4 regions of the Enterobacter cloacae complex sp. genome follow, and region 4 is predicted to be linked to each of the others. Evidence: predicted binding sites of a transcription regulator. Region 4 holds the regulator's gene; each other region holds the start of a gene.

Region 1 (7,234 bases), 1.3 Mb from region 4:
TTACTGGCGTGAATGGTCATAAAATCGAGCTGTAGTTTTGGCCAGCGCGTCGCCGCTTTTTCCAGCGCCGCGGGTTTGAGGTGGTGGTAACGCGCCAGCACCAGGATGCGCTCATCGGGTTTCGCATAGCCGCTCAGTTTGTCCAGCAGCGGCTCCAGCTGATCCTCCGCCAGCAGGGTGACGGCCTTTTTATCCCCCGGCGTCAGGCTGTTAAGCGGCTTCGACAGCTGATGCGGGTTCTGCTGAATAAAGCGGTTGGCAATTTCACCAATTCGCGCGTTAAAGCGGTAGGTGGTGTCGAGATCGCTGCGGTCGCCTTCACCAAAATAGTGGTGGAAAGCCGTGGTGAGGGAAAGCTGCGCCCCGCTGAAACGGTAGATTGCCTGCCAGTCATCGCCCACGGCAAACAGCGACGTGTGTTTATTCTGCGCCCGCAGCGCCGAAAGCAGCGCAGCGCGCTGCGGCGAGATATCCTGAAACTCATCCACCAGAATGTGTTTCCACGGACTAACGAAGCGCCCTTTTTCCAGAATGATAATGGCCTGATGGATCAGCCCGGAAAAATCGACCGCGTTTTCCTCTTTCAGCGCGGTTTTCCACGCTTTGAGCATCGGCGCCATCAGCTTAACCCGCTTAGAGAATACGGCGCGGATCGCTTCCGGTGCGCTTTCTATCATCTCGGCCTGAGAGCCGCCGTGCATCCGCATCAGGCTTACCCACCGGTCGAGACGGGAACCCAGCCGGCGCGCCAGCTTTTCATCCTGCCAGAAGCTGCCCTCCGGCACCGCCCAGTTCAGCTCCTCTTCAAGCCACTGACGCCAGCCTTTCGCCTGCGCCTTTTTCTCGCTGCACTGCTGACGCCATGTCTTAATAAACAGCGCCTGGCGAGCCTGAGCATCACTCTCCAGCTTGCTGACAACAGGGACTTTTTTGCTGCCCTGTTGAATGATATGTAACGCGAGAGAGTGGAACGTGCGCGCCGCGATATCCTGAGTATGCAAACGCGCCTGAATGCGCTCGTCCATTTCCTGCGCCGCTTTGCGGCCAAAGGCCAGCAGCAAAATCTGGTCGGCAACCGCCTCGCCCGTCGTCAGAAGCCAGCCCGCGCGCGCCACCAGCACCGATGTTTTGCCGCTCCCGGCCCCTGCCAGCACCAGCAAAGACTGCTCGCCATTCACCACGGCGCGCGCCTGGGCAGGATTGAGGGGCGATGATTCCACCGTGCTGAAGAAATCGGCATATTGCGTAAGCATCGCATCGGTCCAGGCCTGATTGTGCCCCAGACGGCTTTTCTCAATATCGCTGAGCCATGCCTGACACTGCCGCCACGCGTCACGGCAGTTATCAAATTCCTCCAGCCGCGCCACGGGTAAAGGCAACGCCGTCAGCGCCTGGGTGATTTTTTGCTGAAGCCCGGCGGTTTGCTGACGCGTCAGCCACTTCTGCTGGGTATTGCTTAACGCGATATCGTCCAGCACCTGGTGCAGTACCTGTGCGGCAATCACGCTCATCTCCTGGCTCCACTGCTGCCAGCGCGCGTTCAGATGATGATGGAAGCGCTGGGTTTCACCCCACTCCGTCCCGTGGAGTCGCACCACTTTCTCTGCCGGCAGGACGAACTCCAGCTCGCCCCACACCAGCCCACGCTTGCAGTGGATGGCCAGCAGCTGATTAAACGGAATAAGGTATTCGTGGCGTTCACCGGAGACTTTCACTCCCGCATTGAGGAGGACAACCTTGTCGTAAGGGTGCTGCGCCAGGCGTTTGCCCATTGAAGTAGCTTTCAGTTCCATATCCTGCCGGATCCACGAGGTAATAATTTGTCAGACAGTTTAACTGCCAGTTTTAAGGTGCTCCAGCCCAAAAAAACGTTACAATCACCAGGCGTTAATCATATCGAAGGAAATGAGGGTTTATGCGTACCGTTCTGAATGTGTTGAATTTTGTCCTTGGCGGTTTTGCCACCACCCTTTCCTGGCTTTTCGCCACCCTGGTGAGCATTGTGCTCATCTTTACGCTTCCGCTGACGCGCTCCTGTTGGGAAATCACCAAACTGTCCCTCGTTCCTTATGGAAATGAAGCCGTACACGTGGATGAGCTGGAGCCGGAAAGAAAAAATGCCCTGAAGAATACCGGCGGCACGCTGCTGAATATTCTGTGGCTGATCTTCTTTGGCTGGTGGCTGTGTCTGATGCATATCTTCGCCGGTATCGCCCAGTGCATTACGATTATTGGCATTCCGGTTGGCATCGCTAATTTCAAGATTGCCACCATCGCCCTGTGGCCGGTCGGACGCCGCGTTGTCCCGGTCGAAGTGGCGCAAGCCGCGCGTGAAGCCAATGCCCGTCGTCGTTTTCAGTAATAAGGACTGGCCGCTCTCATGCTAAGCCCCCTGATTCGTCGCTATACGTGGAACAGTAATTGGCTGTATAACGTCAGGATCTTTATCGCTCTCTGCGGCACCGTGGCGCTGCCGTGGTGGCTGAATGACGTTAAGCTCACCATTCCCCTCACGCTTGGGGTGGTGGCCGGCGCGCTGGCCGATCTTGACGACCGCCTGGCCGGACGTTTGCGTAACCTGGTCATCACGCTGGTCTGCTTCTTTATTGCCTCCGCCTCCGTGGAGCTGCTTTTCCCCTGGCCCTGGCTGTTTGCCTTAGGGCTGACGGTGTCGACCAGCGGCTTCATTTTGCTCGGCGGCCTCGGGCAACGCTACGCCACTATCGCGTTCGGCGCCCTGCTGATTGCCATTTACACCATGCTGGGGGTCTCCCTTTACGATCAGTGGTATCAGCAGCCACTCCTGCTGCTGTTGGGCGCTATCTGGTATAACCTGCTGACCTTAACCGGGCATCTTATTTTTCCGGTCCGTGCCTTGCAGGACAACCTTGCCCGCAGCTATGAGCAGCTGGCCCACTATCTGGAGCTGAAGTCGCGGCTGTTCGATCCGGATATCGAAGAGGATAGCCAGGCGCCGCTGTACGATCTGGCGCTGGCAAATGGCCAACTGGTCGCTACGCTGAACCAGACCAAAGCGTCTCTGCTCACCCGTCTGCGCGGCGATCGCGGTCAGCGCGGTACCCGACGCACCCTCCACTACTACTTTGTCGCCCAGGATATTCACGAGCGCGCCAGCTCCTCGCATGTGCAGTACGCTGATCTGCGCGAGAAATTCCGCTACAGCGACGTGATGTTTCGCTTCCAGCGCCTGCTGTCGATGCAGTCTCAGGCCTGCCAGCAGCTTGCGCGCTCAATACTGCTGCGCACGCCCTATCAGCATGATCCTCGCTTTGAGCGCGCGTTCAGTCACCTGGATGCGGCGCTCGATCGCGTTCAGGCCAGCGGAACCTCGCCGGAGCAGTTCAAAGCCCTGGGATTCCTGCTCAACAACCTGCGAGCCATTGATGCCCAGCTGGCCACCATTGAGTCTGAACAGGCGATGGCGATGCCGGCCAACGATGCTGACAACCGGCTTGCGGATGACAGTCTGAACGGCTTCAGCGATATCTGGCTGCGCCTGAGCCGTCATTTTACGCCGGATTCCGCACTCTTTCGCCATGCGGTGAGGATGTCGCTGGTGCTGTGCGTGGGCTATGCATTTATCCAGATAACAGGGCTGCATCACGGATACTGGATCCTGCTGACCAGCCTGTTCGTCTGCCAGCCGAACTATAACGCTACCCGCCATCGACTTGCGCTGCGTATTGTCGGGACGTTAGTCGGGGTCGCCATCGGTCTGCCGGTGCTCTATTTTGTGCCTTCTGTAGAAGGACAGCTTATCCTTATTGTGATCACCGGCGTGTTGTTCTTCGCCTTCCGCAATGTGCAGTACGCTCACGCCACAATGTTCATCACGTTGCTGGTGCTGCTCTGCTTCAATTTGCTGGGGGAAGGGTTTGAAGTTGCCCTCCCCCGCGTGATCGACACGCTAATCGGCTGCGCCATTGCCTGGGCAGCGGTGAGCTTCATCTGGCCTGACTGGCGTTTTCGAAACTTACCGCGCGTCTCCGACAGAGCAATGAACGCCAACTGCCGCTATCTGGACGCCATTCTTGAGCAGTACCATCAGGGTCGCGATAACCGTCTGGCCTATCGCATTGCCCGCCGCGATGCGCATAACACTGACGCAGAGCTGGCTTCAGTCGTCTCTAATATGTCAACAGAGCCGCGCGCCACGGCAGAAATTCGCGAAACGGCCTTCCGGCTGCTGTGCCTGAACCACACGTTCACCAGCTATATCTCTACCCTGGGCGCCCACCGTGAAAAGCTGACCAATCCGGAGATCCTGGCGCTGCTGGACGATGCCGTTTGCTACGTTGATGACGCGCTTCATCACCAACCTGCGGATGAGCCGCGGGTGCACCAGGCACTGGATGAACTGGTGCAGCGTATTGCACACCTGGATCCGGGGACCGACAACAAAGCTCCGCTGGTCCTACAGCAAATTGGCCTGCTTATCGCTTTGCTGCCGGAAATTTGTCGACTGCGACAGCAGATTGCTACCTGGCGGAATGATGCCCCTGCGACTCAGGCAGCGCATTAAACCACTCCGTAAGCTCCCGGCGAATATCCGCCGGGAGTGCCGCTTCGTGAAGCCCTTCGATGGCGCCTTCAAGCGCGAACAAAACCCGGATGCTCAGCGCCTTATTTCTGGAGCGCATTTTCAGCCAGCTCGTCTTCGCACCCAGCTGTCGTAGCGTCTCTTCATTGGTGATACCCGCTTCCATCAGCAGGACCTCAATCTGAAAAGTCAGGTTTGGCAGGTCTTTTAGCCGGTTACGCTGATGGCGCTGGTAGCGCTCTTTCCTGGCAGCATCGAGCGCAAACGAGGAGAGCTGAAGCAACTTTTCCCTGTTTTGCCAAAGCCCCTCATCCACACGATAGTAATTAAGCAGAACAGGACGTCCTCGTTTCATCAGCGTCAGAAAAGAGGAGGCATTTTTTACACAGTATTTTGCACTCTGCTCACAGGCGCGAAGATAAAGCTCACCGTCAGACACCATTGCAAACACAGCTTCATCCACGGCCAGGGTATAACCGCCAAACAGGGCTCGATGGTGAATTTCACCCAGCGGAGAGAGGTATTCCTGCGATTGATAAATCCGCTCATAGGATATCTTTTTCATGATAATTCCATTTAAAATCATAGAGTAAACACGATATTTCTTACTAACGGATCCGTTAGCAGGAAAATAGGCAACTTATTGCCGTTGGGCAAGATGATTTTTTCAGGTTCACCGGGAATGGATGAAATTTGCGAGTCGCTTTCCGAAAATGAGGTTGATCTTTATGCACACAGGGGTTACTGTATATCCATACAGTAACCACAGGGCTGGAATGAACATGTACACTTCAGGCTATGCAAATCACTTAACACCTTCTACTTCTGCCGCAGGCAATGTTGCGCAGAATTCTATCGGGCGTGTATCGACAGGGCTTATCAGTGAAGTGGTTTACCGTGAAGACCAGCCGCTGTTAACACAACTGTTACTCCTGCCGCTTTTGCAGCAGCTCGGCCAACAGTCTCGCTGGCAGCTCTGGCTGACGCCACAGCAAAAATTAAGTCGTGAATGGGTTCAGTCGGCGGGTCTGCCGTTGGCGAAGGTAATGCAGATCAACCAACTCTCCCCTTGCGATACGGTCGAGTCGATGGTTCGGGCATTACGTACCGGGAACTATAGCGTCGTGATTGGATGGTTACCTGAAGATCTGTCGCAAGAGGAACATTTGCGTCTGACTGAAGCTGCTGAAGAAGGTAATGCGATGGGGTTCATCATGCGGCCGGTTCGTGAAGATTCCTATCGCAGAGGACAACATCCCGGGCTAAAAATTCACTCAAATGTGTACCATTGAGTCATTTTAAGAGTTTTCCTGGAATTTTTTTCGACCGCAGTATGCAAAAAAAGTTCAATGCGCCAAAACTGCGGCAAGGCTTGTCTGACGCGGTTCTCGTTAATTTTACTGCACAAAAATCGTTCAAAAAATGTTAAATATTAGGTATACGGAACTTTTTTTTTCATATGCCTGACGGACTTCACACTTGTAAGTTTTCAGCTACGTTGTAGACTTTACATCGCCAGGGGTGCTCGGCCTAAGCCGAAGATATCGGTAGGTTTATATTTGACCACGCCCCCCGGTGAAGGATTTAACCGTGATTTCTCCGATGGAGATATTCATGGCAAATTTTGGATGATAACGAGGCGCAAAAAATGAAAAAGACAGCTATCGCGATTGCAGTGGCACTGGCTGGCTTCGCTACCGTAGCGCAGGCCGCTCCGAAAGATAATACCTGGTATGCAGGTGGTAAACTGGGCTGGTCTCAGTTCCATGACACCGGTTGGTACAACAGCAGCCTGAACAACGATGGCCCTACTCACGAGAGCCAGCTGGGTGCAGGTGCGTTCGGTGGCTATCAGGTTAACCCGTATGTTGGCTTTGAAATGGGTTACGACTGGTTAGGTCGTATGCCGTACAAAGGCGACAACGTAAATGGCGCTTTCAAAGCTCAAGGCGTTCAGCTGACCGCTAAACTGGGTTACCCAGTAACTGACGATCTGGACGTGTACACCCGTCTGGGCGGCATGGTATGGCGTGCAGACTCCAGCAACAGCATCGCTGGTGACGACCACGACACTGGCGTTTCCCCAGTATTCGCTGGCGGCGTTGAGTGGGCAATGACCCGCGACATCGCTACCCGTCTGGAATACCAGTGGGTTAACAACATCGGTGACGGTGCTACCGTTGGCGTTCGTCCAGACAACGGCATGCTGAGCGTTGGTGTTTCTTACCGTTTCGGTCAGCAGGAAGATGCGCCAGTCGTAGCTCCAGCGCCGGCTCCAGCTCCAGAAGTACAGACCAAGCACTTCACTCTGAAGTCTGACGTTCTGTTCAACTTCAACAAAGCTACCCTGAAACCAGAAGGTCAGCAGGCACTGGATCAGCTGTACACCCAGCTGAGCAACCTGGATCCTAAAGACGGTTCTGTAGTGGTTCTGGGCTTCACCGACCGTATCGGTTCTGACGCTTACAACCAGGGTCTGTCTGAGAAACGTGCTCAGTCTGTAGTTGATTACCTGGTATCTAAAGGTATCCCAGCTAACAAGATCTCCCCACGTGGTATGGGCGAATCTAACCCAGTTACCGGTTCTACCTGTGACAACGTGAAACCACGCGCTGCACTGATCGACTGCCTGGCACCAGATCGTCGCGTAGAGATCGAAGTTAAAGGTATCAA
Region 2 (7,234 bases), 120 kb from region 4:
CGTAGCTTTGTGAAAGGGCTCCTGACCAACCTGGCGAACCCGAAAGCGATTATCTATTTCGGCTCCGTGTTCTCGCTGTTTGTGGGTGACAGCGTCGGCGCGGGCGCGCGCTGGGGGATCTTCCTGCTGATCGTGGTTGAGACGTTCGCCTGGTTCACTATTGTTGCCAGCCTGTTCGCTTTACCGGCAATGCGTCGCGGCTACCAGCGCATCGCGAAGTGGATCGACGGCTTTGCCGGCGCGCTGTTCGCCGGCTTCGGCATTCATCTCATTATTTCTCGCTAGGCATGACGCGCTGACGCAAGCAGCGCGCCAACCAGCATAAACAGCGAACCAAAGACTTTGTTCAGGGCCTTCATCTGTTTAGGCCCTTTGATCCACGCCGCAATTCGCTGCGCCAGCGTCGCGTAACCAATCATCACAATGATATCGACAATAATGGTGGTCGCGCCGAGCACCACATACTGCATGACCTGCGGCTGATGCGGCACGATAAACTGCGGGAACAGGGCGGCGAGGAAAACGATGCTTTTTGGGTTGGTCAGGTTAACGAACACCGCGCGCTTAAACAGATGGCCGCGCGTTTGCGTCCGTGAGAGCGTATTCAGGTCAATTGAGCCTGCCGCGCGCCACTGCTGAATGCCCAGCCAAATCAAATACGCCGCACCGGCCCACTTCAGCACTTCAAACGCCAGCACCGAACGGGAGAACAGCGTCCCCAGACCAATCCCCACCAGTACAATGTGAATGCCAAGCCCGGTCTGTAAACCGGCAATCGACGCCGCCGCGCCGCGATAGCCGTGGTTGATGGAGGTGGTCATGGTATTAATGGCCCCGGAGCCGGGTGAAAGGCTGAGGATGATGGATGTCAGCAGGTAAGCGAACCACCACTCGAAGGTCATTTGAAACTCCCGGATCGTCTGTTTTTATGCCACAATACGCTATTGTTGAGTCATTTTGTGACCGATGACGAAAAAAACTATATTCCCTGGATTACGGGGGGTGGAAACCCAATGTTTCAGCAGAAAAAGGACTGGGAAACACGAGAAAACGCATTTGCGGCTTTCTCCATGGGGCCGCTGAGCGATTTCTGGCGCCAGCGAGAGGAAGATGAATTTACGGGCGTCGGAGGGATCCCGGTACGCTTCGTTCGTTTCCGTGATGAAAAAAATGACCGGGTGATTGTGGTCTGCCCCGGCCGTATCGAAAGTTACGTCAAATATGCCGAGCTGGCGTATGACCTGTTCCATCTGGGCTTCGACGTATTAATTATCGACCATCGCGGGCAGGGGCTTTCAGGCCGGTTGCTGCCGGATACCCATCGCGGCCACGTGGATAACTTCAGCGATTACGTCGACGATTTTGCCGCGTTCTGGGAGCAGGAAGTGCAGCCAGGTCCGTGGCGCAAGCGCTATATACTGGCGCACTCCATGGGCGGCGCCATTTCCACGCTGTTTTTGCAGCGCTACGATCACCAGTGTGATGCCATCGCGCTTACCGCGCCGATGTATGGCATTGTGATTCGCTTCCCTGACTGGATGGTACGCCATCTTCTCGACTGGGCTGAGGGCCATCAGCGCATTCGGGAAAATTATGCCATCGGGACAGGGCGCTGGCGGGCGCTGCCGTTTGCCATCAACGTGTTAACCCACAGCCGGCAGCGCTATCGCCGCAACCTGCGCTTTTATGCCGATGAGCCGCGCTTACGCGTCGGTGGCCCGACCTGGCACTGGGTGCGGGAAGGCATTCACGCCGGCGAGCAGGTGCTGGCGGGCGTGGGTGATGATGATACGCCGACGCTTCTGATTCAGGCGGAGGAAGAGCGTGTGGTGGATAACCGCATGCACGATCGATACTGTGAACTGCGCGCCGCGACGGGCCACCCGTGTGAAGGGGGTAAACCGCTTGTCATCAACGGCGCGTACCATGAGATCCTTTTCGAAAAGGACACTATGCGCTCAGTCGCGCTCAACGCTATTGTTGAATTTTTCAACAGGCATAACTGATTACTGTTTTCACCAGAGGTTTAAATCCCTATGTACCAGGTTGTTGCATCTGATTTAGATGGCACGCTGCTTTCCCCCGACCACACCCTGTCGCCTTACGCGAAAGAGACCTTAAAACTCCTGACCGCCCGCGGCGTGAACTTTGTCTTCGCCACCGGCCGCCACCACGTGGACGTGGGGCAGATCCGCGATAACCTGGAAATCAAATCGTACATGATCACCTCCAACGGTGCTCGCGTACACGACACGGACGGTAACCTCATTTTCACTCATAACCTGGATCGTGATATCGCCGCCGATCTGTTCGGCGTGGTGCATAACAACCCGGATATCGTCACCAACGTTTACCGTGACGACGAATGGTTTATGAACCGTCATCGCCCGGACGAAATGCGCTTCTTCAAGGAAGCGGTATTCAACTACTCGCTGTATGAGCCGGGTTTGCTGGATCCGGAGGGGATCAGCAAAGTGTTCTTTACCTGCGAAAGCCACGAAGCGCTGCTGCCGCTGGAGCAGGCGATCAACGCCCGCTGGGGCGACCGCGTCAACGTGAGCTTCTCCACGCTGACCTGTCTGGAAGTGATGGCGGGCGGCGTGTCCAAAGGTCACGCCCTGGAAGCGGTGGCAAAACGTCTGGGCTTTGAGCTGAAAGACTGCATCGCATTCGGCGACGGCATGAACGATGCCGAGATGCTCTCTATGGCGGGCAAAGGCTGCATCATGCAGAACGCGCACCAGCGCCTCAAAGACCTGCACCCGGAGCTGGAAGTGATCGGCACCAACGCCGATAACGCGGTACCTAAGTATTTGCGCAAGCTGTTCCTTGAATAATCTTCATTTGATTATTTATTGCTCAGTTGTCAACTAAAGAGTTCGCTACAATGCCTGTCCTTCTTTCTGAGAGACAAGCATTGTGGCGCTACTCATTATCACCACTATCCTGTGGGCCTTCTCCTTTAGCCTGATTGGCGAATACCTTGCCGGATCGGTCGACAGCTACTTCTCGGTGCTGATGCGCGTAGGGCTGGCGGCGCTGGTATTCCTGCCGTTCCTGCGCACCCGCGGGCAATCGCTGAACACCATTCTGTTGTACATGCTGGTGGGCGCGATGCAGCTCGGCATCATGTATCTGTTCAGCTTTCGGGCCTACGTCTACCTGTCCGTCTCGGAATTCCTGCTCTTTACCGTGCTGACGCCGCTCTATATCACGCTGATTTACGACCTGCTCAGCAAGCGCCGCCTGCGCTGGGGATATCTGCTGAGCGCCGCGCTGGCGGTAATTGGCGCGGCGATCATTCGCTACGACAAGGTGAGCGATCACTTCTGGACCGGGCTGATGTTCGTCCAGCTCGCCAATATCAGCTTCGCCATCGGGATGGTGGGTTACAAACGCCTGATGGAAACCCGCCCGATGCCGCAGCATAACGCGTTTGCATGGTTCTATGTGGGCGCGGCGATTGTCGCGGTGGCGGCGTGGTTTCTGCTCGGCAATCCGCAAAGGCTGCCGACCACTACCGTGCAGTGGAGCGTTCTGGTCTGGCTGGGCGTGGTGGCGTCGGGGCTGGGGTACTTTATGTGGAACTACGGCGCTACGCAGGTAGACGCCGGAACGCTGGGGATCATGAACAACGTACACGTCCCGGCGGGGCTGCTGGTAAACCTCGCAATCTGGCAGGAACAGCCGCACTGGCCGAGCTTCCTTATTGGGGGAACGGTGATCCTGGCTTCGCTATGGGTACATCGCCGCTGGGTCGCTCCGCGCTCCGCACAAACGGAAGATGGTCGCACGCGTGGTTCCGCGCTGAGCGAATAAACGCTTCCGTAATCGGCTGACGCTGCTCGCCGTCGCGCACGGCAGCGTACAGCCGGCTCCACAATCCTTCACCCAGGGTTTTGGTGACCACCAGACCCTGGCGTTCAACCGTCTCGACCACCCAGTGCGGCAGCGCCGCGATCCCCATTCTGGCTGCCACCATCTGGATCAGCAGCAGGGTATTGTCCACGCTTTTCAGCTGAGGGCTGATGCCCGCGGGTTGCAGAAAATGGCGCCAGATATCCAGACGACTGCGCTGTACCGGGTATATCAGCAGCGTTTCGCTGGCAAGATCTTCCGGCGTAATGCGCGTTTTGGCGGCCAGCGGATGATCCGGGGCCAGCACCAGACGGACCTCAAAATCAAACATCGGCGAATAGTGCAGGCCGCTGCGCGGCAGAATGTCTGAGGTCATCACCAGATCCAGCTCACCCTGCTGAAGCGACGGCTGCGGATCAAACGTGACGCCGGATTTAAAGTCCATCTCCACCTGCGGCCACTTCTGGCGGAAGTTCTCAAGCGCGGGAGTCAGCCACTGAATACAGCTGTGACACTCAATGGCGATGCGCAGAGTGGTCTGCTGCGGCTCGTTGCAGGACTGCAACGCGCTGGCAATCTGCGGCAGCACCTGGTTCGCCAGCTGAAGCAAAATTTCGCCCTGCGGCGTAAAGCGCAAGGGCTGGCTCTTACGCACAAAAAGACGAAAACCGAGGCGTTGTTCCAGATCGCTGAACTGGTGAGAAAGGGCAGACTGAGTCTGGTGCAGCGTGGCCGCTGCCGCCGCAAGAGAACCGCAGTTCCGCAACGCTTGTAGCGTTTTCAGGTGTTTTATCTCGATCATGAAAGTCCTTCACTTCGCCATGAACATTTTGCGCTTGAGGAATATACAGTACCTGCCAATTATAGAAGTGTAAACATCTGGACGTCTAAATAACGAATTTCTACAAGGGGTATGCCATGACAATCCGCTCTCACACTCTCGGTTTCCCTCGCGTTGGCCTGCGTCGCGAGCTGAAAAAAGCGCAAGAAAGCTACTGGGCGGGTAACGCCACCCGTGAAGAACTGCTGGCGGTGGGCCGCGAGCTGCGCGCCCGTCATTGGGATCAGCAAAAACAGGCGGGCGTTGACCTGCTGCCGGTGGGCGATTTCGCCTGGTACGACCATGTTCTGACCACCAGCCTGCTGCTTGGCAACGTGCCGGCTCGTCATCAGAACAGCGATGGATCGGTAGATATCGACACCCTGTTCCGCATCGGCCGTGGCCGTGCGCCAACGGGTGAACCAGCGGCAGCGGCGGAAATGACCAAGTGGTTTAACACCAACTATCACTATATGGTGCCGGAGTTCGTTAAGGGCCAGCAGTTTGCGCTGACCTGGACGCAGCTTCTGGATGAAGTGGACGAAGCGCTGGCGCTGGGCCATCAGGTGAAGCCCGTATTGCTGGGGCCAGTAACCTACCTGTGGCTGGGCAAAGTGAAAGGCGAACCGTTTGACCGCCTCAGCCTGCTGAACGATATTCTGCCGGTTTATAAGCAGGTGCTGATCGAGCTCGGCAAACGCGGCATCCAGTGGGTGCAAATCGACGAACCCGCGCTGGTGCTTGAGCTGCCGCAGGCGTGGCTGGATGCCTTTAAACCAGCGTATGACGCGCTCACTGGCCAGGTGAAGCTGCTGCTGACCACCTATTTCGAAGGCGTGACGCCGAACCTCAACACCATTACCGCGCTGCCGGTTCAGGGCCTGCACGTGGACCTCGTTCACGGTAAAGACGACGTGGCGGAGCTGCATAAGCGTCTGCCTGCCGACTGGCTGCTCTCCGCCGGTCTGGTCAACGGTCGTAACGTCTGGCGCGCCGATCTGACCGAGAAATACGCGCAAATTAAAGACATCGTCGGTAAACGCGAGCTGTGGGTGGCTTCGTCCTGTTCTCTGCTGCACAGTCCGATCGATCTGAGCGTGGAGACTCGCCTGGACGCAGAAGTGAAAAGCTGGTTTGCCTTCGCCCTGCAAAAATGTGAAGAGCTGGCGCTGCTGCGCGATGCGCTCAACAGCGGCGATACGGCGGCGATTGCCGACTGGAGCGCCCCAATCCAGGCGCGTCGTCACTCGGCTCGCGTGCACAACCCGGCGGTGGAAAAGCGTCTGGCGGCCATTACCGCCCGGGACAGCCAGCGCCAGAGCCCGTACGAGGTACGTGCAGAAGCCCAGCGCGCCCGCTTCAACCTGCCCGCGTGGCCGACCACGACCATCGGTTCATTCCCGCAGACTACCGAGATCCGCGGCCTGCGTCTGGACTTCAAAAAGGGCAATCTGGACGCGAATCATTACCGCACCGGCATCGCGGAACACATCAAGCAGGCGATTATCGAGCAGGAACGCCTCGGGCTGGACGTGCTGGTGCACGGTGAAGCCGAGCGTAACGACATGGTGGAATACTTCGGTGAGCACCTGGACGGCTTCGTCTTTACCCAGAACGGCTGGGTGCAGAGCTACGGCTCCCGCTGCGTGAAGCCGCCGGTAGTGATTGGTGACATCAGCCGCCCGGCGGCGATTACCGTGGAGTGGGCGAAGTATGCCCAGTCTCTGACCGATAAACCGGTAAAAGGCATGCTGACCGGCCCGGTGACCATTCTCTGCTGGTCGTTCCCGCGCGAAGACGTGTCGCGCGAGACGATTGCCAAACAGATCGCGCTGGCGCTGCGTGATGAAGTGGCGGATCTGGAGGCGGCGGGGATTGGCATCATTCAGATCGACGAACCGGCGCTGCGGGAAGGTTTGCCGCTGCGTCGCAGCGACTGGGATGCGTACTTACAGTGGGGCGTGGAAGCCTTCCGCATTAACGCCGCCGTTGCGAAGGATGACACGCAGATCCACACCCACATGTGCTACTGCGAATTTAACGACATCATGGACTCCATTGCCGCGCTGGACGCCGACGTCATTACCATCGAGACCTCGCGTTCAGACATGGAGCTGCTGGAGTCGTTTGAAGAGTTCGACTACCCGAACGAAATTGGGCCGGGCGTGTATGACATTCACTCCCCGAACGTGCCGAGCGTGGAGTGGATTGAAGCTCTGTTGAGAAAAGCCGCCCAGCGCATCCCGGCAGAACGCCTGTGGGTAAACCCGGACTGCGGCCTGAAAACCCGCGGCTGGCCGGAGACGCGCGCCGCGCTGGCGAATATGGTGAAGGCGGCGCAGAATCTGCGTCAGGCGTAGTGGTGCTGGATTGCCGGGTGGCGCTATCGCTTACCCGGCCTGCCAGTAGGCCCGGTAAGGCGCAGCCGCCACCGGGTTTTTTTTATGCTTTTTTCCCGCCGTACTGGCTAAACCACGCCAGCATTCTCTGCCAGCCATCTTTCGCCGATTCCGCGTGATAGCTCGGACGATAATCGGCATTAAACGCGTGTCCGGC
Region 3 (7,234 bases), 110 kb from region 4:
AGCCCTAACACCGGGGCATTGAGATCGGTAGCAATATCAACCGGATGCTTCGGCGAGTTCAGGGTCTTTTCACCCACCAGTATGCCGTACCAGGCTACGGCGGCTTTCAGCTGCGGGTTATGCGCGGCGTACAGCCAGCTAATGCGCCCGCCCCAGCAGAAGCCGGTCACCATCAGGCGGTGCGGGTCGCCGCCGTTGCGCGCCGCCCAGCTGGCAACGTGGTCAAGATCGGCAAGCACCTGCGCGTCCGGCACCTTGCTGACCAGGTTGCTGAACAGCGTCGGGATGTCGCTGTAATCGTTCGGATCGCCCTGGCGGAAATAGAGTTCTGGCGCAACGGCCAGATAACCCTCCAGCGCCAGGCGGCGGCAGAGGTCACGAATGTGTTCATGAACGCCAAATATTTCCTGAACCACAATCACGATAGGCAGCGGGCCCTCGGCGGATTTTGGCCGCGCGTGGTACGCCGGCATGTTCTCTCCCTGAGAGGGAATCGACGTTTCGCCTGCGGTGATGGCCTCTTCAGGGGTTGAGACAATGGTTGAGGCATGCGGGGCAGCAGCAGGTGCAAAACCGGTTTTTTCAGTCATGGCATTCTCCGTACCAATGAATGGATTAGCGCAAAGATAAATATAGACACCAGGTTAACAATCCACAGTGCCTTATAGCGTCTATCTTTTGTGCAGCACCCGTCGATATAACTTGTTAATGTGATGTGAATCACTATTTGATGGAAATTAACTGCAATCATTTTCATTCATGGTGAGATGCATCACGAAATAATGCACATTGCTTCTGTAAAGTACCTTTTTACTTCTTCTGACTAACCGACCCACAGAGGAGTCACCTATGTCTAAGTCTGATGTTTTTCATCTCGGCCTCACTAAAAACGATTTACAAGGGGCTACGCTGGCTATCGTCCCTGGCGATCCTGAGCGTGTGGAAAAGATCGCCGCGCTGATGGATAAGCCGGTTAAGCTGGCAGCCCATCGCGAATTCACCACCTGGCGCGCAGAGCTGGACGGCAAAGCGGTGATCGTGTGCTCTACCGGTATCGGTGGTCCGTCTACCTCAATCGCCGTTGAAGAGCTGGCGCAGCTGGGCATTCGTACTTTCCTGCGTATCGGCACCACGGGCGCCATTCAGCCGCACATCAACGTGGGCGACGTGCTGGTTACGACGGCATCCGTGCGTCTGGACGGCGCAAGCCTGCACTTTGCACCGATGGAATTCCCGGCAGTGGCTGACTTCGAGTGCACCACCGCGCTGGTAGAAGCGGCGAAATCCGTTGGCGCAACTACCCACGTGGGCGTGACGGCCTCCTCCGACACCTTCTATCCGGGCCAGGAGCGTTACGACACCTTCTCTGGCCGCGTGGTGAGCCGTTTCAAAGGCTCAATGGAAGAGTGGCAGTCCATGGGCGTGATGAACTATGAAATGGAATCTGCAACGTTGCTGACCATGTGCGCAAGCCAGGGTCTGCGTGCCGGTATGGTGGCGGGCGTGATCGTCAACCGTACCCAGCAGGAGATCCCGAACGCCGAAACCATGAAGCAGACCGAAAGTCATGCGGTGAAAATTGTGGTTGAAGCGGCTCGCCGTCTCCTCTAATCCTCTCTTCTGGGATAAAAGGCCGACGCGTTCGGCCTTTATTTTTTGCGTAGCGCCTCGCAGGAAAACCCTTTCAAACTGGACGTTTATACAGCACAATTCTATTTTGTGCGGGTTATACGTGGATGCAGGGGGGCATTGTGGATATCTCAATCCTGGTTTATGCGGTAGTGGCGCTGGCGAGCGTGGGGATTGGCTGGCTCATTTCCAGCTACCAGCACGCGCAGCAGAAAGCCGAACAGCTGGCAGAGCGCGAAGAGATCGTGGCTGAACTCAGCGCGACGAAACAGCAGCTTGCGCTGAGCGACCACTGGCGCGAAGAGTGTGAACTGCTCAATAACGAACTGCGTAACCTGCGCGACATCAACACCTCGCTGGAGGCCGATCTCCGCGAAGTGACCACCCGTCTTGAATCCACCCAGCTGCACGCCGAAGACAAAATCCGCCAGATGATCAACAGCGAGCAGCGCCTCAGCGAGCAGTTCGAAAACCTCGCGAACCGTATTTTTGAGCACAGCAACCGCCGCGTGGATGAACAAAACCGCCAGAGCCTGAACAGCCTGCTGACGCCGCTGCGCGAACAGCTGGACGGTTTCCGCCGTCAGGTGCAGGACAGCTTTGGACAGGAAGCGCGCGAGCGCCACACCCTGGCGCACGAGATCCGTAACCTCCAGCAGCTGAATGCGCAGATGGCGCAGGAGGCAATCAACCTGACGCGGGCGCTCAAAGGCGATAACAAAGCGCAGGGAAACTGGGGCGAAGTGGTCTTAACTCGCGTGCTGGAGGCCTCGGGCCTGCGCGAAGGGTATGAATACGAGACGCAGGTCAGCATTGAAAACGACGCGCGCTCGCGAATGCAGCCGGATGTGATTGTGCGTCTGCCTCAGGGCAAAGATGTGGTTATCGACGCCAAAATGACGCTCGTCGCCTATGAGCGCTACTTCAACGCTGACGATGACTACACCCGAGAATCAGCGTTGCAGGAGCATATCGCCTCCGTGCGTAACCATATTCGTCTGCTGGGCAGGAAAGATTATCAGCAGCTGCCGGGGCTGCGATCGCTGGATTACGTGCTGATGTTCATTCCTGTCGAGCCTGCATTCCTGCTGGCGCTCGACAGACAGCCTGAGCTTATTACCGAAGCGCTGAAAAATAACATTATGCTGGTCAGCCCCACCACGCTGCTGGTGGCGTTACGTACCATTGCCAACCTGTGGCGCTATGAGCACCAAAGTCGTAACGCGCAGCAGATTGCCGATCGCGCCAGCAAGCTGTACGACAAAATGCGGCTCTTCGTCGACGATATGTCCTCGGTGGGGCAAAGCCTGGATCGCGCCCAGGATAATTACCGCCAGGCGATGAAAAAACTCTCCTCCGGGCGCGGCAATTTGCTGGCACAGGCGGAGGCGTTCCGCAGCCTGGGCGTGGAGGTGAAGCGCGAGATTAATCCGGAACTGGTGGAGCAGGCGACCGCTCAGGACGAAGAGTTCCGCCTGCGCGAAGGCGACGCTGAGCAAAATTCCCGCAATGAAGACAACGATTTAGCGGCGAGTTTATCGCCAGATGAGCAGCCGGCACGTTTCTTTCACGGTGGTTGAAACGTAGGGCAAATGCGCCCAATCTGTTACACTTCACGAACATTTGACTGATTAGCAGGCTCTGAGATGGTTGACGATTCACAAGACACAACGCACTTTGGCTTTCAGACTGTCGCCAAAGCGCAGAAAGCTGACATGGTGGCCCACGTATTTCATTCCGTGGCGGCGAAGTACGATGTGATGAATGATTTGATGTCATTCGGCATTCATCGCTTGTGGAAGCGCTTTACTATTGATTGCAGCGGCGTGCGCCGTGGACAAACGGTGCTGGATTTAGCCGGGGGCACGGGCGATCTGACCGCAAAATTCTCCCGTCTGGTAGGCGAAACGGGCCGTGTGGTGCTGGCGGATATCAACGACTCCATGCTGAAAATGGGCCGCGAAAAGCTGCGCAATATTGGCGTGGTGGGGAACGTGGAATATGTTCAGGCGAACGCCGAAGCGCTGCCGTTCCCGGACAATACGTTCGACTGCATCACCATCTCTTTCGGTCTGCGTAACGTGACCGATAAAGACAAAGCGCTGCGCTCCATGTACCGCGTGCTGAAGCCGGGCGGTCGTCTGCTGGTTCTCGAGTTCTCAAAACCCATTATCGACCCGCTGAGCAAAGCTTACGATGCCTATTCCTTCCACGTTCTGCCGCGCATTGGCGAGCTGGTGGCGAACGATGCCGAAAGTTACCGTTATCTGGCCGAATCCATCCGAATGCACCCGGATCAGGACACGCTGAAAGCGATGATGCAGGATGCGGAGTTTGAAAACGTGGAATACTTCAATTTGACGGCGGGTGTCGTCGCGCTGCATCGTGGTTACAAGTTCTGAGTGGAGGTTTCCCGTGCCCATTAAACCCTTAGTCACCGCTGGCATCGAGAATGTACTGAATGCCTTTCTGTATCGCGCACCGGCGCTGAAAACCGCACGTCAGCGGCTTAACGGAAAGGTACTGCGTATTGTATTAAAGGAGTTCTCGACGCCGCTTGTGCTGGTCTTCAGCGAACGCCAGCTTGACGTTCTGGGTGAATGGGAAGGCACGGCTGACTGCTCGGTGATTACGCACATGAGCGTACTGCCAAAACTGCGTGACCGTCAGCAGATGACGGCGCTTATTCGCAGCGGTGAGCTGGAGGTCGAAGGCGATATTCAGGTAGTACAGAACTTCGTTGCACTCAGCGATCAGGCGGAATTCGACCCGGCGGAACTTCTGGCACCCTATATCGGCGACATTGCGGCCGAAGGGATAAGCAAAACGCTGCGCACGGGCTCCGCTTTCCTGCGCAAAGGTCTGCTCCGTCAACAGCGCTATGCTGCCGAGGTGCTGACCGAAGAGTGGCGTATGGCGCCGGGGCCTTTAGAGGTCGCCTGGTTTGCTGAAGAGACCGCGGCAGTTGAGCGCGCAGTTGATGCGTTAACCAAACGGCTGGAAAAACTGGAGGGCAAATGACGCCTGGTGAAATTCGGCGCCTCTACTTTATCGTTCGCACCTTTTTGAGCTACGGGCTCGACGAGCTTATCCCCAGAATGCGCATCACCCTGCCGCTTCGGCTTTGGCGGCGCACGCTGTTCTGGATGCCGAATCGCCATAAGGATGAGGAGCTGGGCGCACGCCTGCGTCTTGCGTTGCAGGAGCTCGGTCCTGTCTGGATCAAGTTTGGGCAGATGCTCTCAACGCGTCGCGACCTTTTCCCGCCGCAGATTGCCGATCAGCTCGCGCTGTTGCAGGACCGCGTCGCCCCGTTTGACGGGGAGAGAGCAAAGCAACAAATCGAAGAGGCGATGGGTAATATTCCCATCGACACCTGGTTTGATGATTTTGACATCCAGCCTCTGGCCTCTGCGTCTATTGCGCAGGTTCACACCGCCCGCCTGAAGGAAAATGGCAAAGAGGTGGTCATTAAGGTGATTCGCCCGGATATCCTGCCGGTTATCAGAGCGGACATGAAGCTGATCTATCGCCTGGCCCGCTGGGTGCCGCGCCTGTTGCCGGATGGCCGCCGTTTGCGTCCGCTGGAAGTGGTGCGGGAATACGAAAAAACGCTGATTGATGAGCTTAACCTGCTGCGTGAATCGGCGAACGCCATTCAGCTGCGTCGTAACTTTGAAGACAGCCCGATGCTGTATGTTCCTGAAGTCTACTCTGACTATTGCAGCCAGAACATGATGGTGATGGAACGTATCTACGGCATTCCGGTCTCGGATGTGGCGGCACTGGAAAAGCAGGGCACCAACATGAAGCTGCTGGCCGAGCGCGGCGTGCAGGTCTTCTTCACGCAGGTTTTCCGCGACAGCTTCTTCCACGCTGACATGCATCCGGGCAATATTTTCGTCAGCTACGAGCACCCGGAAGATCCGAAATACATCGGCATCGACTGCGGAATTGTTGGCTCGCTGAATAAAGAGGACAAGCGTTATCTCGCCGAGAACTTTATCGCTTTCTTCAACCGCGACTACCGTAAGGTGGCCGAGTTGCACGTGGATTCAGGCTGGGTTCCGCCAGATACCAACGTGGAAGAGTTTGAGTTTGCGATCCGCACCGTCTGCGAGCCGATTTTTGAAAAGCCGCTGTCGGAGATCTCCTTCGGTCACGTTTTACTGAACCTGTTCAACACCGCACGCCGTTTCAATATGGAAGTGCAGCCACAATTAGTTTTACTTCAGAAAACATTACTTTACGTTGAGGGCGTAGGCCGCCAGCTCTATCCTCAGTTAGACTTGTGGAAAACCGCGAAACCGTTCCTTGAGTCCTGGATTAAGGATCAGGTCGGTATTCCTGCGCTGGTTCGCTCGCTTAAAGAGAAAGGCCCGTTCTGGATTGAAAAAATGCCTGAAATTCCTGAACTGGTTTACGACAGTTTGCGTCAGAGCAAGAACCTTCAGCACAGCATGGATAAAATCGCGCACGAGCTTCAGTCCAGTCGCGTGCGTCAGGGGCAGTCCCGCTATCTCTTCGGAATTGGCGCGACGCTGCTGATAAGCGGCACGTTGCTGTTGATCAATCGTCTGGACTGGGAAATGATGCCAGCCTGGATTATGGCTGCCGGCGTGGTTGTCTGGCTTGCTGGCTGGCGAAAAACGCGCTGAATTAGCGTCGCTATCGATGGATTGCATACGTATAATGCGATCTGACTAATTAATCGTCTATCACTGGGGAACACGCATGGGTGGTATCAGTATCTGGCAGTTAGTGATCATTGCCGTCATCGTTGTGCTGCTGTTCGGCACGAAAAAACTGGGATCGATTGGTTCCGACCTGGGCGCGTCAATCAAAGGCTTCAAGAAAGCCATGAGCGATGATGAGAATAAGCAGGAAAAAACCGGTCAGGATGCTGATTTTACCGCTAAATCTATCGCCGATAAGCAGGACGAAGCCAAAAAGGAAGAGGCCAAACGTCACGATAAAGAGCAGGTGTAATTCGTGTTCGACATTGGTTTTGGTGAGTTACTGCTGGTCTTTGTGATTGGTCTGATCGTGCTGGGGCCGCAGCGTTTACCCGTTGCGGTGAAAACCGTCGTGGGCTGGGTGCGGGCGCTCCGCTCGCTGGCAACGACCGTGCAGAACGAGCTGGCGCAGGAATTGAAGCTTCAGGAATTTCAGGACAGCCTGAAAAAGGTTGAAAAGGCGAGCATGGACAACCTGACGCCGGAGCTGAAAGCGTCGATGGATGAGCTACGCGAAGCGGCTGAATCCATGAAGCGCTCATACAGCATTAACGATCCTGAGAAGGCGAGCGATGAAGCAAACACCATCCATAATCCGGTGGTGAAGGGCAGCGAAGAGCAGCGCGAGGGTGTGACGCCTTCCAGCGCGGAGCATCAGGCCGCTTCGCCAGAGCAATCGCCTCAGGAGCCCGAAGTGAAAAAGCAGGTGCCGCCGGAAGAGCCCGTGGTCAAAACGGCTGAGGTAAAACCCGCCGCGCCTGTTTCCGAATCATCCCCCTCGTCGAGTGATAAAGCGTAAACATGGCAGTAGATGATACTCAACCGCTGATTGCGCACCTCATTGAGCTGCGTAAGCGCCTGTTAAACTG
Region 4 (7,234 bases):
GTAGCTGCAAGGTACGAGAACGTGACGGATTGATATGCAGTTCATCATCACTGATGGTAATCAGCCCCTGACGATGCATTTCTGCGGTCATTTTATCGAGCTCTGCCGCCAGCTCATCTTCACCCCAGCGCAGGAACAGCTCCGCTTTCAGCATCGGATAGATGGTCTGAATATGGCGCAGCAACTCCTGACGCGAAATGCGGCGGTGCTGGGTAATGATGGCTGCCATCAGCGACGGCAACATCAGCATATGCGTGATGTTGTTACGGTAGTAGGTCATCAGCACGGCCTGCTCACGCGGCAGAATGATGATGTCACCGATGGTATCTTTCTCCACTTCGAACTTGTTCATCTGCAACGCGTGATCGATAAGCTCGCTGGCGGTAGCAGACGGCACGGTCGAATCCACGGAGTACGGCACGTTACGCATGATATAGAGGTAGCAATCAATCTGCTCGGTCAGCTGCTCGCGGGTCAGTGAACGCTGGCGAGAAGCCAGAAGCGCGGTACAGCACAGGTTCATGGCATTCGCCGCACCGGCATTGTTGATGCGTACCATCAGTTCGGATGCGATGCCGTTGACCGTCGGCGTCAGCCAGGCCGGACGCACCGCTTCGATAGGATCGATAGATTCGCGCCACTCCGGAACATGATGGTTCAGATACGTCATCAGCGGCAGGGGCTCGCCAAAGTTCACGTAGCCCTGACCGAGGTTGCGCAATTTGCTCAGCCCACGCAGCATCTGCGGCAGACTCTCTTTCTCTTTGGTCGCACCGCGCAGCTCTTTCGCATAGGTACCCACTTCCATCACGTGTTCATAGCCGATGTAGATAGGCACCAGCGTGATAGGACGCGTACCGCCGCGCAGCATCGCCTGAATGGTCATCGACAGCGTGCCGGTCTTCGGATCGAGCAGTCGGCCCGTACGGGAGCGCCCGCCCTCCACGAAGTACTCAACGGAATAGCCGCGGCTAAACAGTTCGCCAAGGTATTCACGGAACACGGTGGAGTAGAGCTTGTTGCCCTTGAAGGTACGACGAATGAAGAACGCCCCCAGACGGCGGAAAATCGGGCCTGCTGGCCAGAAGTTCAGGTTGATACCGGCGGCAATGTGTGGCGGCACCAGCCCCTGGTGATAGAGCACGTAAGAGAGCAGCAGGTAGTCCATGTGGCTGCGGTGGCAGGGCACGTAGACAATCTCGTGGCCGTCATGCGCGAGCTGACGCACGCGCTCGGCGTTGTGGACGTTAATCCCCTGGTAGAGGCGGTTCCACGTGAAGCCGAGGATACGGTCTGAGAGACGAATCATCTCGTAGGAGAAGTTCGCGGCGATCTCTTCCATCAGCGCGATCGCGTTCTGCTGCGCTTTCTCGTGTGAAATTTTCTTGCTGCGCGCTTCGTCTTCTACGGCACGGGCAATCGCTTTGGAAGCGAGCAGCTTGTTGAACAGATCCTGACGTGCCGGGAGACGTGGACCAACGGCCGCCAGGCGCTGACGTGCAAAGTGCATACGCGCAACGCGCGCCAGCTTTTGCGCAATGATCTTATCGGTGCCGTGTTCATCCGCCATGCGGCGCAGTGAAACGGAAGGCGAGAAGCGGACAAAGCTGTCGCGTCCCAGCCAGGAGACGGCGAAGAACTTCTGAATGCCGTTGAGCATACGCAGAGGCGGGTTCTCTTCCCCTTTTTCGCGCCCCGGACGACGACCAAACATCACCGACACCGGCACCATCTGTACGTCCAGATCGGGGTTGCTGCGGTGCAGATCGAGGTAATCATGGAACAGCTTAATGGACTCTTCTTTCGGCGTGTAATAGGTGAACACGCGCGGCCCGCCATGGATGAACACGTAGCGCGGCAGTAGCGTACCGTCGACTTCCAGGGGTTCAAGCGGGTCAGGTAAATCGTGCGCCAGACATTGAGCGCGAAGCGTAAGCAGGTCTGCCTTCGAGTTATAAGGCAAAACGTACATAATAGGGCGTGACGTATCGAGCCCTAATTCCAGCGCGGGTTCTGCTGGGATAGACTTACTTTTTACCAGTACGCTTAATGGTAAATTAAGTAATTTGTAGTAAATTCGTGGCCAGCCGGACATAAACGATGTAAAGCCTCTGGTTAATAATGCAATTGCGGCGCAAGGATAACAGAAAGCGCGCAAAATTTCTGTTGTTACCCGTCATACTTCAGGTTGCAGCAAAACGCGCTGAAGCTTTAGTTACTGACGCTATTTCTCATAAAAGGTTCTTTAGATGGCCAATAATACCACTGGGTTAACCCGAATCATTAAAGCTGCCGGTTATTCATGGAAAGGCTTTCGCGCCGCATGGGTTAATGAAGCCGCCTTCCGCCAGGAAGCGGTTGCCGCGATCGTTGCAGTTATCATCGCCTGCTTCCTTGATGTTGATGCTATCACCCGCGTGCTTCTCATCGGTTCTGTCCTTCTGGTGATGATAGTGGAAATTCTTAATAGCGCTATTGAGGCCGTTGTTGACCGGATAGGGTCGGAATTCCATGAACTGTCTGGCCGGGCGAAAGACATGGGTTCCGCTGCCGTGCTGCTGTCGATTATCACCGCGGCGATCACCTGGGTCACGCTGCTTTGGTCGCATTTCCGATGAGCCTCGAGGAATAATTAAGTCCCTGGTTTTTTGTGCAGTTTTTGGTTCCAAAATCGCCTTTGACTGTATATACTCACAGCATAACTGTATATACACCCAGGGGGCGGTATGAAAGCGTTAACGACCAGGCAGCAAGAGGTGTTTGATCTCATTCGGGATCATATCGGCCAGACGGGTATGCCACCCACGCGTGCAGAAATTGCACAGCGTCTGGGCTTCCGTTCTCCTAATGCTGCCGAAGAGCACCTTAAAGCGCTGGCGCGTAAGGGCGTGATTGAGATTGTTTCCGGTGCCTCACGCGGTATTCGTCTGCTGGTGGAAGAAGAGACCGGTATTCCGCTGGTGGGCCGCGTCGCCGCAGGTGAACCCCTGCTGGCACAGCAGCATATTGAAGGGCACTATCAGGTTGACCCAGGCATGTTCAAGCCGAGCGCCGATTTCCTGCTGCGCGTTAGCGGAATGTCCATGAAAGATATCGGTATTCTGGATGGCGATCTGCTTGCGGTACACAAAACGCAGGACGTGCGTAACGGGCAAGTCGTGGTAGCGCGCATTGATGATGAAGTGACGGTTAAGCGCCTGAAAAAACAAGGTAATACCGTTCAGCTTCTGCCAGAAAACAACGAATTCTCCCCAATTGTGGTGGATCTCCGCGAGCAGAGCTTCTCCATTGAAGGCCTGGCGGTAGGCGTTATCCGCAACGGTGAATGGCTGTAATCTCTTCCTGACAGGCTGTAGCTCCTCTACAGCCTGGCCTATTTTCTGATTCCGGTAATTTCCATGGCATTGCTAACTTCTGCCGATAAGGCGTTGTGGCGTCTTGCGCTACCGATGATTTTTTCCAATATTACCGTTCCCCTGCTGGGGCTGGTGGATACGGCGGTAATCGGGCATCTGGATTCGCCGATTTATCTGGGCGGCGTCGCGATCGGCGCAACGGCGACCAGCTTCCTCTTTATGCTGCTGCTCTTTTTGCGCATGAGTACAACAGGCCTGACGGCCCAGGCGTATGGTGCAAAAGATCCCCTGCGTCTGGCGCGTGCGCTGGTTCAGCCGCTCATGCTGGCGTTCGGTGCCGGCGCGTTAATCGTCCTGTTGCGTACGCCGCTCATTGATCTGGCGCTCCATATTGTGGGCGGCAGTGATGCCGTGCTGGAGCAGGCCCGGCGCTTCCTCGAAATTCGCTGGCTCAGCGCGCCCGCTTCCCTGGCAAACCTGGTCCTCCTGGGCTGGTTACTGGGCGTGCAGTACGCCCGCGCGCCGGTGATCCTGCTGGTGGTGGGCAACCTGCTTAACATTGTGCTCGATCTCTGGCTGGTAATGGGACTGCACATGAACGTTCGCGGCGCGGCGCTGGCCACGGCGATTGCTGAGTACGGTACGCTGCTGATCGGTTTGTGGATGGTCTGGCGCGTGCTGACGATGCGCGGCATCACCCTCGATCTTCTGAAAACGGCCTGGCGCGGCAATATGCGTAAGCTGCTGGCGCTTAATCGCAACATCATGCTGCGCTCGCTCCTGCTGCAACTCTGTTTTGGTGCGTTAACCGTTTTTGGTGCGCGGCTTGGGCCAGAAATCGTCGCGGTCAACGCAGTGCTCATGACCTTACTGACCTTTACCGCTTACGCGCTGGATGGTTTTGCTTACGCCGTGGAGGCGCATTCCGGGCAGGCATACGGCGCGCGTGAAAGCGGCCAGCTACGCGAGGTGTGGCGGGCTGCCTGCCGTCAGGCGGGTCTGGTGGCGCTGATCTTTGCCCTGGTTTACGCCTGTTTTGGTGGGCATATTGTCGCGCTACTTACCTCGCTGCCCGCGCTTCAGGCGCTTGCCGATCGCTACATCCTCTGGCAGGTGGTATTACCGGTGGTGGGCGTGTGGTGCTATCTGCTGGACGGCATGTTTATTGGCGCCACGCGAGGGGCGGAGATGCGCAACAGCATGGCCGTCGCGGCGGCGGGCTTCGGCCTTACGTTGCTGTCCGTGCCGTATCTTGGCAATCATGGCCTGTGGCTGGCGCTGGCGGTTTTTCTCGCATTGCGTGGCCTTTCGCTGGCCGTTATCTGGCATCGTCACTGGCGAAACAATACCTGGTTTCCTGCCCGACACGATATATCGTAGCGGTTAAAGATTCCGAATATAAAAATAACTTCCGAATCCTTAACTACAATAATAATCACGTCCAGCAGAAAAGAACGAAGCGGACGATACTCATAGACGCTTAACACGAGGACACGATTATGAATAAAGACGAAATCGGCGGCAACTGGAAGCAATTCAAAGGTAAAGCGAAAGAACAGTGGGGTAAGCTGACGGATGACGATATGACCGTCATTGAAGGTAAGCGCGATCAGCTGGTAGGTAAAATCCAGGAGCGCTACGGTTACGAAAAAGATCAGGCGGAAAACGAAGTCAAAGACTGGGAAACCCGTAACGACTACCGCTGGTAACCGGCACTATCCCCAAGGGCGGCCATGAGCCGCCTTTTCTTTGGCCTTAACGCGGCTTTTTCTTCACCAGGATTGAGTGATCGTGCTGACAGGCATCCTGATGGCGGCATGACTCCACCTCCACGCAGGCAGAACATAAACCGTGTGCTTCGATTACGTTATGGCGCAGGGCAAAGCCCATTCTGGCCGCCAGCGTATGCATAATATCTTCCACCCCTTCCGCACACTCCTCCTTCACCACGCCACAGCGATCGCAGATAAACATGGCGGACGTGTGGGTCGGCTGGTCAAAAAGATGGCACAGCACATAGCTGTTTGTTGACTCCACCTTATGCACAAACCCTTGTTCCAGCAGAAAATCCAGCGCCCGATAGACGGTTGGCGGTTTTGCCTGCGGCTCGCTTTCACGTAACAGGTCGAGCAGGTCGTAGGCGCTGATGGCACCCTGTTGCAGGCTCATCAGACGCAGGACCTCAAGGCGCTGTGGGGTCAGGCGCACATTGCGTTGCGCGCACAGCTTTTCAGCTTGCGCTAACAGCTCTTTTGTGGACTTGTCCATCGGTCACCTCGGATGTGGTAAGGGGTTAAACCCTCACTTTATCATGTTCTGGTAAAAACACCGAGATCCGCCAGGCTGTGCTATACCTGACGCATCGTAAATCGGGAGATCGCGCAATGAAAAGACCTGACTGTATTCGGCACTGGCGGGACGTGGAAGGTGCCGATGACGCCACTTATCCTGACAGCAACGAACGTTTCTCAATTGGCGCGCCGCTGGCCCGCAAGCTGGGTCTCGGCCGCATTGGTATTCACCATGAACGGCTGCCGCCCGGACGCCGTACGTCTTATCCGCATGCGGAAAGTGATGAAGAAGAGTTTGTATACGTTCTGGAGGGTTATCCTGAGGCCTGGATCAATGGCTATCTGTGGAAGCTCGAACCTGGCGACAGCGTCGGGTTTCCTGCCGGCACGGGTGTGTGCCATACCTTTATCAACAATACCGAGGAAGAGGTGCGCTTACTGGTAGTGGGCGAGGCCAATAAAAAGCACAACCGCATCTACTATCCGCTTAATCCGGTTTATGCCGCAACGCGCGAAGACCGCTGGGTAGACCATCCGCCTCAGTTTTTTGGGCCGCACGATGGAAAACCTGGGCGAAAATAATTTCCTCTTCTATAAATATTGATGGTCGTCACACATTAGAACAGGCCGGGATGGAATTTAACTTAGGGAAATAGCGGGTCTTTTTGTACTTATTCACAGCAATAGTTCGTTCCTGTTTGGGTGATAACAGACAGGGTTAACTAATAACAAACTATTTACGAGCACACTGTGAAAAAACATTTTGAATTTTCGATGGTTAGCATCGCTGTCTCCTTTTTTATGGCAAATCAGGCGGGAGCAGCCAATACCTGGACGGAAGCGCGTAGCGACGCAATGGGTGGCACGGGCGTAGCGGCCGGAAGTTATGGCAGCGGCGCCTTGATCAACCCGGCGCTGCTGGCAAAGTCAAAACCTGAGGATGACGTGACGGTTATTTTGCCGTCCGTCGGCGTGCAGGTGACCGATGAGGACAATCTTCAGGACGAGATTGATACCATCAATGACAAAATCAATCGCTATCAGGACGTGGTGGATAGCCTGACGCCGATTGAAATCATCACCAACCCGTTAGGCTCAATCAACCAGTTCCAGGGCGCAGCGAAAGATCTCGCGGATGAGCTGGACTACCTGAAAGGCAAAACCGCGCACGCCACCGCAGGGGCGGGGATTGCCGTCAGCATTCCTAACGACGTGCTTTCCGTGGCCTTTATGGCGAAAGGCTATGCCCACGGGCGCGTGAGCACTTCTATCGACCAGCAGGACATTGATTATCTGCGTGGCATCCAGCGAAGCGACGCGGTGGCGGCCGGTGTGGCGCTTGACGCTGCGCTAAACGGTACCGATCAAATCACCAAAAACCTCAACTCGACGGCCTCTGGCCGGGCGGCGATTGTGTCCGACTACGGTATTGCGGTGGCCCGCCAGTTCGATCTTGGCGGCGTTCCGGTTTCCGTTGGCGTTATGCCAAAGCTGCAAAAAACCTGGCTCTATAACTACACCACCTCAATCTACGATTACGACAGTAATAAGTGGAACGACAGCCGCTACCGTACCGACGACACCGGC

Evidence for each region. Region 4 encodes LexA, which represses DNA repair genes until DNA is damaged. Its sites were predicted from a motif close to TNCTGTATGTACATACAGNA; they were not measured.
Region 1: the regulator LexA is predicted to act here: its motif matches at 5,304-5,323, upstream of sulA (SOS-induced cell division inhibitor SulA).
Region 2: the regulator LexA is predicted to act here: its motif matches at 4,692-4,711, upstream of metR (HTH-type transcriptional regulator MetR).
Region 3: the regulator LexA is predicted to act here: its motif matches at 1,688-1,707, upstream of rmuC (DNA recombination protein RmuC).

The regions. Positions count from the first base shown of each region.
Region 1 is NZ_LT991957.1:3,766,791-3,774,024, reverse strand. It holds gene helD (DNA helicase IV) at 1-1,793, opposite strand, end outside; gene DBR02_RS18500 (YccF domain-containing protein) at 1,916-2,362, shown strand; gene yccS (YccS family putative transporter) at 2,381-4,543, shown strand; gene DBR02_RS18490 (TfoX/Sxy family DNA transformation protein) at 4,500-5,126, opposite strand; gene sulA (SOS-induced cell division inhibitor SulA) at 5,344-5,853, shown strand; gene ompA (porin OmpA) at 6,210-7,234, shown strand, end outside.
Region 2 is NZ_LT991957.1:2,309,755-2,316,988, forward strand. It holds gene rhtC (threonine export protein RhtC) at 1-285, shown strand, start outside; gene rhtB (homoserine/homoserine lactone efflux protein) at 282-902, opposite strand; gene pldB (lysophospholipase L2) at 1,014-2,006, shown strand; gene yigL (sugar/pyridoxal phosphate phosphatase YigL) at 2,037-2,837, shown strand; gene DBR02_RS11575 (carboxylate/amino acid/amine transporter) at 2,920-3,819, shown strand; gene metR (HTH-type transcriptional regulator MetR) at 3,707-4,660, opposite strand; gene metE (5-methyltetrahydropteroyltriglutamate--homocysteine S-methyltransferase) at 4,777-7,038, shown strand; gene DBR02_RS11590 (dienelactone hydrolase family protein) at 7,121-7,234, opposite strand, start outside.
Region 3 is NZ_LT991957.1:2,317,092-2,324,325, forward strand. It holds gene DBR02_RS11590 (dienelactone hydrolase family protein) at 1-590, opposite strand, end outside; gene udp (uridine phosphorylase) at 850-1,611, shown strand; gene rmuC (DNA recombination protein RmuC) at 1,752-3,209, shown strand; gene ubiE (bifunctional demethylmenaquinone methyltransferase/2-methoxy-6-polyprenyl-1,4-benzoquinol methylase UbiE) at 3,276-4,031, shown strand; gene ubiJ (ubiquinone biosynthesis protein UbiJ) at 4,045-4,650, shown strand; gene ubiB (ubiquinone biosynthesis regulatory protein kinase UbiB) at 4,647-6,287, shown strand; gene tatA (Sec-independent protein translocase subunit TatA) at 6,364-6,618, shown strand; gene tatB (Sec-independent protein translocase protein TatB) at 6,622-7,164, shown strand; gene tatC (Sec-independent protein translocase subunit TatC) at 7,167-7,234, shown strand, end outside.
Region 4 is NZ_LT991957.1:2,428,861-2,436,094, forward strand. It holds gene plsB (glycerol-3-phosphate 1-O-acyltransferase PlsB) at 1-2,095, opposite strand, end outside; gene DBR02_RS12120 (diacylglycerol kinase) at 2,250-2,618, shown strand; gene lexA (transcriptional repressor LexA) at 2,727-3,335, shown strand; gene dinF (MATE family efflux transporter DinF) at 3,399-4,736, shown strand; gene DBR02_RS12135 (CsbD family protein) at 4,856-5,065, shown strand; gene zur (zinc uptake transcriptional repressor Zur) at 5,112-5,624, opposite strand; gene DBR02_RS12145 (cupin domain-containing protein) at 5,741-6,229, shown strand; gene traF (conjugal transfer protein TraF) at 6,422-7,234, shown strand, end outside.